3 regions of the Streptomyces sp. NPDC003023 genome follow, and region 2 is predicted to be linked to each of the others. Evidence: riboswitches for the same ligand, from Rfam matches in the RefSeq annotation. Region 2 holds a riboswitch; each other region holds the start of a gene.
The links. Region 2 has a riboswitch for cobalamin ahead of ACFYV1_RS11465 (cobalamin biosynthesis protein). Riboswitches for the same ligand answer to the same signal wherever they lie in the genome.
Positions count from the first base shown of each region.

Region 1 (3,264 bases), on a different contig from region 2:
CCTGCAGCACCCCCGCGAAGGGCGGCCCCACCTTCGACCTGCCGCCCGGCGAGTTGGAGCTGGGCGTCGGCATCCACGGCGAGCCGGGGCGGGAGCGGCGGCCGATGATGACGTCACGCGAGATCGCGGACTTCGCCGTCGATGCCGTGCTGGAGGATCTGCGGCCCTCCGGCCCGGTGCTGGCGCTCGTCAACGGCATGGGCGCGACGCCGCTGCTGGAGCTGTACGGGTTCAACGCCGAGGTCCAGCGGGTGCTGGCCGAGCGGGACGTGGCCGTGGCCAGGACCCTTGTCGGCAACTACGTGACCTCGCTCGACATGGCCGGCGCCTCTGTGACGCTGTGCCAGGTCGACGAGGAACTGCTGCGGCTGTGGGACGCGCCTGTGCAGACGCCCGCTCTGCGGTGGGGCCGGTGACGGGCACCACGCCGCGTACCGCTTCCGCTGCCCATCGCTTTCACTTTCGCTCGGACGGATCGACTCACCCAGGGAGTTCTTGTGCTCGACGCCGATTTCTTCCGCCGCTGGCTGGCAGCGGTCGCCGCCGCGGTGGACCGGGAGGCGGACCGACTGACCGAGCTGGACTCGGCGATCGGTGACGCGGACCACGGCAGCAACCTCCGACGTGGCTTCGCTGCCGTCCGCGCCGCTCTGGAGAAGGAGCCGCCGACGACGCCCGGTGCCGTCCTGATGCTGGCGGGACGGCAGCTGGTGTCGACGGTCGGCGGCGCGTCGGGTCCTTTGTACGGGACGCTGCTCCGGCGCACCGGCAAGGCCCTCGGCGAGGACCCGGAGGTGACGCCGACGCAGCTCGCCGAGGCGTTGCGGGCGGGCGTGGCGGCGCTGGCGCAGTTGGGGGGTGCGAAGGCGGGTGACAAGACCATGCTGGACGCACTCGAGCCGGCGGTGGCGGCGCTGGGCGACAGTACGCGGTCGTTCGCCGCGGCCCGCGAGGCGGCGGAGCAGGGGGCCCTGGCCACCGTGCCGATGCAGGCACGCAAGGGCAGGGCCAGCTATCTCGGGGAACGCAGCATCGGTCATCAGGACCCCGGCGCCACGTCGTCGGCCCTTCTGGTGGCCGCCCTCGCCGAGACGTCGGAGACGTCGGAGACGGCAGAGGAGTCGGCGACGGCAGAGGGGTCGGCGTGAGCAGCGGCAAGCAGGTGGGCATCGTGCTGGTCTCGCACAGCAAGGAGGTCGCCGCCTCGGTGGCCGAGCTCGCCAAGGGGCTCTTTGGGGGCGGTGCGACGGCGCCGGTGGCCCCGGCCGGCGGCACACCGGACGGCGGTCTCGGCACCAGCGCGGACCTGATCACCGCGGCGGCGGAGCAGGTCGACGGCGGCGCGGGGGTCGCGGTCCTCGTGGACCTGGGCAGTGCCGTGCTGACGGTCAAGGCGCTGCTCGCCGAGGGCGACGAACTGCCCGAAGGGACCCGGCTGGTGGACGCGCCTTTCGTGGAGGGCGCCGTGGCGGCCTTGGTGACGGCCTCCGCGGGCGGCGATCTGGACGCGGTCGAGGCCGCGGCCTCGGAGGCGTACGACTACCGCAAGCAGTGACGCGAGGGGCGGCCCGCGGCCGGGGGTGTGGCGAACGGCTCACCCGGCAGCGGGCCGGTGCACCCGTGCGCGGCTTGTGATGTCGCTGGTCGGCGCACTACTGTCACGGGGCCTTGGTGTTCGGGAAACCGGTGCGGTACCGGTGCGGCCCTCGCCACTGTGATCGGGAAGTCCGGCTCCACCCCCTCACGGGGAGCCACTGGGACACCTCGCGCCTGCGCGTGGTGCCCGGGAAGGCGGAGTCCGGGCGGCATGACCCGTCAGCCAGGAGACCGGCCAGGGTGCGTTGTCCATCCACGAGGTGCTGGAGAGGGTCTCCCACATCATGCATATAGCCGAGGGGTATCTGCCCCCGCTGCACGCCGCCGCCTGGGGCGTCGCGTCCGCCCCGTTCGTCGTCCACGGCGTGCGCGCCCTGACACGCGAGGTCAGGGCCAATCCCGAATCGACTCTGCTGCTCGGTGCGTCGGGCGCGTTCACGTTCGTCCTGTCCGCGCTGAAGATTCCGTCGGTGACGGGCAGCTGCTCCCACCCGACGGGTACGGGCCTCGGAGCGATCCTGTTCAGGCCGCCGGTGATGGCGGTGCTCGGCACCATCACACTGCTCTTCCAGGCGCTGCTGCTCGCGCACGGCGGACTGACCACGCTCGGTGCCAACGCCTTCTCCATGGCGGTCGTCGGGCCCTGGGCGGGGTACGGGATCTACCGGCTGCTTCGCGGGTTCGGGGTGCCGCTGATGGTGAGCGTGTTCTTCGGCGCGTTCTTCGCCGACCTGTCCACGTACTGCGTCACCAGCGTGCAGCTGGCCCTGGCGTTCCCGGACCCCGGCAGCGGCGTTTCCGGCGCGCTCGCGAAGTTCGGCGGCATCTTCGCCGTCACGCAGCTGCCGCTGGCGGTCAGCGAGGGTCTGCTCACCGTGCTGGTGATGCGACTGCTCAGCCGGTCCAGCAAGGGCGAACTGACCAGGCTGGGTGTGCTGGTGACGGGGACGAAGAAGGAGGCGGCGGTCCGATGAGCCGTAACGCGAGGATCAACACGCTGCTGCTGCTGGCCGTGGCGGCCCTGGCCGTACTGCCGCTCGCTCTCGGGCTCGGGGACCACAAGCAGGAGCCTTTCACGGGGGCCGACGGGGAGGCCGAGGCGGCGATCACCGAGCTGGAGCCGGACTACGAGCCGTGGTTCACCCCCCTGTACGAACCGCCGTCCGGGGAGATCGAGTCGGCGCTCTTCTCGCTGCAGGCGGCACTGGGCGCGGGCGTGCTCGCGTACTACTTCGGGCTGCGCAGGGGCCGGCGGCAGGGTGAGGAGCGGGCCGCCGCCGCTTTCGCCGAAAAGGCCGCGGCGCCGGCGGGCGCGAGCTCCGACGCGGCAGACGCCGACGCCGGCCCGGCAGGCACTTCCGCCGCGGCAGACACCGGCTCCGACCCGGCAGGCACTTCCACCGCGGCAGACACCGGCTCCGACCCGGAGGACGCGGCGTACCCCTCTTCCGGTACCGGCGCCGACGCCGGTACCCGGGCGCCGTAGCCGCCGATGCTGCCCATCGACGTGGCGGCGCACAGCAGTCGCTGGCGCCGCCGCCATCCGTGCGAAAAAGCCGCCCTCGGGTTCGGCCTGACCTTGGCGGCCGTCTGCCTTCCGCCCTGGCCGGGCGCAGTCCTGGTCGCAGCGGCGACGCTCACGGTGCTGCTCGGCCCCGCCGGTGTGGC
Region 1 covers NZ_JBIAPL010000008.1:21,393-24,656, forward strand. The annotation lists gene dhaK (dihydroxyacetone kinase subunit DhaK) at 1-416, shown strand, start outside; gene dhaL (dihydroxyacetone kinase subunit DhaL) at 498-1,148, shown strand; gene ACFYV1_RS24715 (PTS-dependent dihydroxyacetone kinase phosphotransferase subunit DhaM) at 1,145-1,555, shown strand; cobalamin riboswitch at 1,653-1,851, shown strand; gene ACFYV1_RS24720 (energy-coupling factor ABC transporter permease) at 1,881-2,570, shown strand; gene ACFYV1_RS24725 (energy-coupling factor ABC transporter substrate-binding protein) at 2,567-3,082, shown strand; gene cbiQ (cobalt ECF transporter T component CbiQ) at 3,089-3,264, shown strand, end outside.
Region 1: linked by a shared signal. The riboswitch ahead of ACFYV1_RS24720 (energy-coupling factor ABC transporter permease) and the one ahead of ACFYV1_RS11465 (cobalamin biosynthesis protein) in region 2 are both predicted to bind cobalamin.

Region 2 (3,264 bases):
ACGACGAGCCCCTCCGCGGCCGTCCTGCGTGCGGTGCCCACGAGTTCCCGCCATGCCTGTGCGATGTCGCCGGTCGTCTCGCCGGTCATGTCCGCAGTCATGCCCGCGATCCTGTCAGGCGAGGGCCGGGGCCACAGCGATACGGAGGGTGTTCGAGTGGCTGCGGGGAGCGCCGCGGAGGGCTCGAACCGGACAAGCGGAATCCGCCGACTCCACTTGGAGTCACCACAGCGCCCGACCCAGTTCACCTTCCGTTCATCCAGGTTGCCTACGGTCCTCGCGTCAATGACGTCAAACGATTGCCTGGGTAAATGGAACACATCACACTGCTGCTCGCGATCGTGATCGTGACAGCTCTCGTGTTCGATTTCACGAACGGTTTCCACGACACCGCCAACGCGATGGCGACGACCATCTCGACCGGCGCCCTGAAGCCCAAGACCGCGGTGGCCATGTCCGCCGTTCTGAACCTCGTCGGCGCGTTCCTCTCCGTGGAGGTCGCCAAGACGATCTCCAGTGGACTGGTCGACGAATCAGGCATCACCCCTGAAGTCATCTTCGCGGCGCTCGTCGGCGCCATCCTGTGGAACCTCCTCACCTGGCTGGTGGGCCTGCCGTCCAGCTCCTCGCACGCCCTCATGGGCGGTCTGATCGGCGCCACGGTCGCCTCGGTCGGCTTCGGCGGGGTCAACGGCGGCGTCGTCGTCACCAAGGTTCTGATCCCGGCCGTCGCCGCGCCGGTCGTGGCGGGCCTCGCCGCCATGCTGGCGGCCCGGCTGACGTACAAGATCGGCAAGAACGCCGACGAGAAGGCCACCGCGAAGGGTTACCGCGCCGGGCAGATCGCCTCCGCGGGCCTCGTCTCCCTGGCACACGGCACCAACGACGCCCAGAAGACCATGGGCATCATCACGCTGGCCCTGGTGGCCGGCAATGTGCTCGCCCCCGGATCCAACCCTCCGATGTGGGTCATCGTCTCGGCCGGTGTCGCGATCGCGCTCGGCACCTACCTCGGCGGCTGGCGGATCATCCGCACCATGGGCAAGGGCCTCACCGACCTCCAGCCGCAGCAGGGCTTCGCCGCCCAGACCAGCGCGGCCAGCGTGATCCTCGCCTCCTCGAACCTCGGCTTCTCCCTGTCGACCACGCACTCCTGCTCCGGCGCCGTCATGGGCGCGGGACTCGGTCGCAAGGGCGGTGTGGTCCGCTGGTCCACCGCCACCCGGATGTTCGTGGCCTGGGGTCTGACCCTGCCGGCCGCCGGTCTCGTCGCGGCGGGCTCCGAGTTCGTCACCAAGCAGGGTGACTGGGGTGTCGCGGCCGTCGCCGTCTTCCTCGTCGCCTCGTGCGTCGCGATCTGGTTCATCTCGCGCCGTCAGGTCATCGACCACACCAACGTCAATGACGCCGATGCCCCGGCCGGGGAGCCCGCGGGTGTCGTCACGACCGCCATCGCGGCCGTGACCCCGCCGCCCGCCGGCGACATCAAGACCACTGTCCCGGCCCCGGCCGAGCCCGAGCCGGCCCGTCCGGCCACGGTGTAAGGAAGCAGCAGCATGAAAATCGACTGGGTAGCTCTCGGCTCCGTGTTCGGCGTGAGCCTCGTCGCCACCGTCGCCCTGGTGGGCCTCTTCACCCTGGGCGTCGTGGGCCTGACCAAGCAGGAAGCGGCCGCACGCGCCGGAGGTTCCGGCATCGCGGCCCGCACCGGCGCCTACGCCTGCTTCGCGCTCTGTGCGGCAGCCGTGTCGTACGGGATCTATCTGATCGTCGTCTGACGTTTCGAACCTCGTGAAGGGCCGGGCCGGGACACCCACGGGTGTGCCGGACCCGGCCCTTCGCATGTCCGTCGGTGTGGGGCTCGGCACACTGTCGCACCGCAGGTCAAGGGCGAGTTGACGGGCGTTCGCGGGCGTGGTGGACTGCCGGGGCCATCAACGGCGGCAGAAGAGGAAGTCCGGTGCGAATCCGGCGCGGTCCCGCCACTGTCACCCGGGAGCAAGAGCCACCCGGGGAGCCAGGAACTCTCGCCGCCGTCACGTCGAACCAGGGCGCGGACCCTGAGTGAGGACTCCTGCCATGCCTGGCCGCGGTACAGCCCTGTCCTTCGGACACCACGTCCCGGATCACTGATCCGATGCGTGCCGACCGAATCTTCGTGTACGGCGCCGCGGCCGGCCTCGCCGGCGACCGACTCCTGGGCGATCCCCGCCGGGGACATCCGGTCGCCGTGTTCGGGCGGGCGGCAGGCGCCGTCGAGCGTGTCCTGTGGCGTGACGACCGCGGCCGGGGCGCCCTGCACACAGCGGTGTGCGCGGGCGGCGCCGTCGCCGCGGCGGCCCTGGCCGCCCGTGCCGCTCGCCGCTCCCCCCTCGCCTCGGTCGCGCTGACCGCCGCCGCCACCTGGGCCGTCGTCGGAGGCACGACGCTCGGTCGCGAGGCCACGGCCATCGGCGAGGCGCTGGCCGCCGGGGACGTCGACGCGGCACGGAAGCGCCTGCCGCATCTGTGCGGGCGCGATCCGCAGTCCCTGGACGAGCGGCAGATCGCGCGCGCCGTCGTGGAGTCCGTCGCCGAGAACACCTCCGACGCGGTCGTCGGCGCCCTCGTGTGGGGCGCGGTCGCGGGCGTGCCGGGGCTGGTGGGCTTTCGCGCGGTGAACACCCTGGACGCGATGGTCGGCCACAAGTCGCCCCGCCACCGACGCTACGGCTGGGCCTCGGCGAGGCTGGACGACGTCGCGGGATGGCCCGGTGCGCGGCTGACCGCCGCGCTGGCGGCCGTCTGCGGACCGGACCCGCGCGGCGCGGTGCGCGCCTGGCGGGCCGACGCGGGCAGGCACCCCAGCCCCAACGCGGGCCCCGTCGAGGCGTCCTTCGCGGGCGCGCTCGGCGTACGACTCGGCGGGACCCTCTCGTACGGCGGGCGCGTCGAGCACCGGCCCGTGCTCAACGAGCGGGGACGGGCAGTGGAGTTCGGGGACATCGGGCGGGCGGTACAACTGTCGCGCCGGGTCGGGCTCGTGACCCTGGCGGTCTGTGCGGGCGCCCGGCTCGCCGTGGGAGCAGCGATGGGACGGAGACGGGCATGAGCGGTGGACTGCTGGTCGCGGGGACCACGTCCGACGCGGGCAAGAGCGTCGTCACTGCCGGGATCTGCCGGTGGCTGGTGCGGCAGGGGGTGAAGGTCGCGCCGTTCAAGGGGCAGAACATGTCCCTCAATTCGTTCGTGACGCGCGAGGGCGCGGAGATCGGGCGGGCGCAG
Region 2 covers NZ_JBIAPL010000002.1:717,444-720,707, reverse strand. The annotation lists gene ACFYV1_RS11480 (class II aldolase/adducin family protein) at 1-101, opposite strand, end outside; gene ACFYV1_RS11475 (anion permease) at 312-1,544, shown strand; gene ACFYV1_RS11470 (hypothetical protein) at 1,557-1,778, shown strand; cobalamin riboswitch at 1,910-2,047, shown strand; gene ACFYV1_RS11465 (cobalamin biosynthesis protein) at 2,138-3,091, shown strand; gene ACFYV1_RS11460 (cobyric acid synthase) at 3,088-3,264, shown strand, end outside.

Region 3 (3,264 bases), on a different contig from region 2:
TCGCTGCTGGTCAAGGTCGGCGCCCTGGTCTTCGTCCTCACCATGGACAAGACCGTCGCGATCAACTTCCAGCTGCTCGGCGGGATCTGGATCCTTCAGACCTTCCCGGCCCTGGTGGGCGGACTGTTCACCCGCTGGTTCCACCGCTGGGCACTCCTCGGCGGCTGGGCGGTCGGCATGGTCTACGGCACCGCCGCCGCGTACGGCGTCGCCAGCCCGACGCAGAAGCACTTCGGCGGCTCGTCCGCGGAGATCCCGGGCATCGGCGAGATCGGCTACATCGGTCTCACCGCGTTCGTACTGAACGTCGTCGTCACCGTGGTCCTCACGTTCGTCCTGCGGGCGGCCAAGGCCCCCGACGGCATCGACGAGACCAGCCCGTCCGACTACACCGCGGACGCGGGCGACCCCGGCGTCAAGGTCGAGCTCCCGCCGGCCACGGCGGGTGCGCCGGGCGGTCACTGACCTTCGCGCAGAGGCAGGGGCCGTCGCATCTCCGGGAGGAAATGCGACGGCCCTTTGCCGTGCGTTGATGCACACTGCCGGGCATGGACACAGTGATCAGAAGAATCGAACCGGAGGAGCACACGGCGCTCGGCGAGTTGACCGCCCGCACGTACCTCGACGGCGGGCTGCTCGCCTTTGGTGCCGAGGACCCCTATCTGCCGGTTCTGCGCGATGTCGCGGGACGCGCGGAGGGCGCGGAGGTGTACGTCGCCGTCGACACCGCCGGAGCCCTCCTCGGCGGCGTCACGTTCGTCGCCGGGAGCGGACGGTGGGCGGACATCGCGGGCCCCGGCGAGGCCGAGTTCAGGATGCTCGCCGTCGCGCCACAGGCACGCGGCCGGGGTGTCGGGGAGCAGCTGGTGCGCCTGTGCACCGACCGGGCGCGTGCCGTTCCCGGGTGCGTACGGCTCGTGCTGTCGACCGACCCCGAAATGCACGCCGCGCACCGCTTGTACGAACGGCTGGGCTTCGTGCGCACGCCGGAGCGGGACTGGTCGCCGTTCCCCGAGCTGTCCTTGCTGCTGACCTACGCGCTCGAGCTCCGATAGCCACGCGACACAACATGTGGGGGGTGGCGTAGCCAACCGCCCCCACATGTATGCTCATCTCGCTGTCGCCGCAGGGGAATCCGGTGCAAATCCGGAACTGTCCCGCAACGGTGTGATCCGGTGCGCTTCGCCGTACCCGTTTCAAGTCCGACGACCTGCCGACGGTGCATCCGGTTCGACCGACCCGGATGCCCAGACGTCCGGGCCTCGCGGTTGGGCCGGTGGACGCCGTGCACGACGTGCTGCCCTGGAGCACGTCGTACGGCCCTCACCTCCCTCCGCCCGCCCGGAACCGAGCGAGGGAGAGCGTCATATGAGCATCGCGCCGGCCGATCCGGTCGCAGCGACGGAGAACAACGGGCCCGGGACCGCACTGCTGCGGACCCTCACGGACCTCACCGCCGATCTGCCCCACACCGACCCCGGCAGGGTCGCCGCCGCGGCGCTGCGCGGCCGGCACGCCGGCTCCGACGCCGCCGAGCTTCGCTCCCTCGCCACCGACGCCGCGGCAGGCCTGATCTCGGAGGACCCCTCCTACTCGCGGCTCGCCGCACGCCTGCTGACCCGTCACATCGCCGACGAGGCCGCCGGGCAGGGCGCGACGGCCTTCTCTGCCTCCGTCGCGGTCGGCCACCACGAGGGCCTGATCGCCGACCGCACGGCGGCCTTCGTCGCACTGCACGCGCGGCGCCTCGACGCGCTGATCGACCGGGCGGCGGACGACCGCTTCGGCTATTTCGGGCTGCGCACGCTCTACAGCCGCTATCTGTTGCGCCACCCGATCACCCGCCAGGTGATCGAGACCCCGCAGCACTTCATGCTGCGCGTCGCCTGCGGCCTCGCCGCGGACGACTCGGTACGCGCCCTGGACGAGGTCGCCGCGCTGTACGGGCTGATGAGCCGGCTCGACTATCTGCCCTCCTCCCCCACGCTGTTCAACTCCGGCACCCGCCACCCGCAGATGTCGTCCTGCTACCTGCTGGACTCGCCGCTCGACGAGCTCGACTCGATCTACGACCGCTATCACCAGGTCGCACGTCTGTCCAAGCACGCCGGTGGCATCGGACTCTCGTACTCCCGCATCCGCTCCCGCGGTTCGCTGATCCGCGGCACGAACGGGCACTCCAACGGCATCGTGCCGTTCCTGAAGACCCTCGACGCCTCCGTGGCGGCGGTGAACCAGGGCGGCCGGCGCAAGGGCGCCGCCGCGATCTACCTGGAGACGTGGCACGCGGACGTCGAGGAGTTCCTGGAGCTGCGCGACAACACCGGTGAGGACGCCCGGCGTACGCACAACCTGAATCTGGCGCACTGGATCCCCGACGAGTTCATGCGCCGCGTCGAGGCCGACGCCGACTGGTCGCTGTTCTCGCCGGCCGACGTCCCGGAACTGGTCGACCTGTGGGGCGAGGAGTTCGACACGGCCTACCGCCGTGCCGAGGCCGCCGGGCTGGCCCTCAGGTCCGTCCCGGCCAGGGACCTCTACGGCCGGATGATGCGCACGCTCGCCCAGACCGGAAACGGCTGGATGACCTTCAAGGACGCCTCCAACCGCACCGCCAACCAGACGGCGGAGCCGGGCCGGGTCGTCCACTCGTCGAACCTGTGCACCGAGATCCTCGAGGTCACGGATGACGGCGAGACCGCGGTGTGCAACCTCGGCTCCGTCAACCTGGGCTCGTTCGTCGACGAGGCAGCCGGCGACAGGATCGACTGGGAGCGGCTGGACGCGACCGTCCGCACGGCCGTCACGTTCCTCGACCGCGTCGTCGACATCAACTTCTACCCGACCGAGCAGGCCGGCCGGTCCAACGCCCGGTGGCGGCCGGTGGGCCTCGGCGTGATGGGCCTGCAGGACGTCTTCTTCAAGCTGCGGCTCCCCTTCGACTCCGCCGAGGCGAAAGCCCTGTCGACGCGGATCGCCGAACGGATCATGCTGGCCGCCTACGAGGCCTCCTGCGACCTGGCCGAACGCGAAGGCCCGCTGCCCGCCTGGTCCGAGACCCGCGCGGCACGGGGCGTGCTGCACCCCGACCACTACGACACGGACCTGAACTGGCCGGAGCGCTGGGACGCCCTGCGTGCCCGTGTCGCCGAGGTCGGCATGCGCAACTCGCTGCTCCTGGCCATCGCGCCCACCGCCACCATCGCCTCGATCGCGGGGGTGTACGAGTGCATCGAGCCGCAGGTGTCCAACCTCTTCAAGCGC
Region 3 covers NZ_JBIAPL010000009.1:249,547-252,810, forward strand. The annotation lists gene mctP (monocarboxylate uptake permease MctP) at 1-465, shown strand, start outside; gene ACFYV1_RS27020 (GNAT family N-acetyltransferase) at 549-1,055, shown strand; cobalamin riboswitch at 1,099-1,233, shown strand; gene ACFYV1_RS27025 (ribonucleoside-diphosphate reductase subunit alpha) at 1,369-3,264, shown strand, end outside.
Region 3: linked by a shared signal. The riboswitch ahead of ACFYV1_RS27025 (ribonucleoside-diphosphate reductase subunit alpha) and the one ahead of ACFYV1_RS11465 (cobalamin biosynthesis protein) in region 2 are both predicted to bind cobalamin.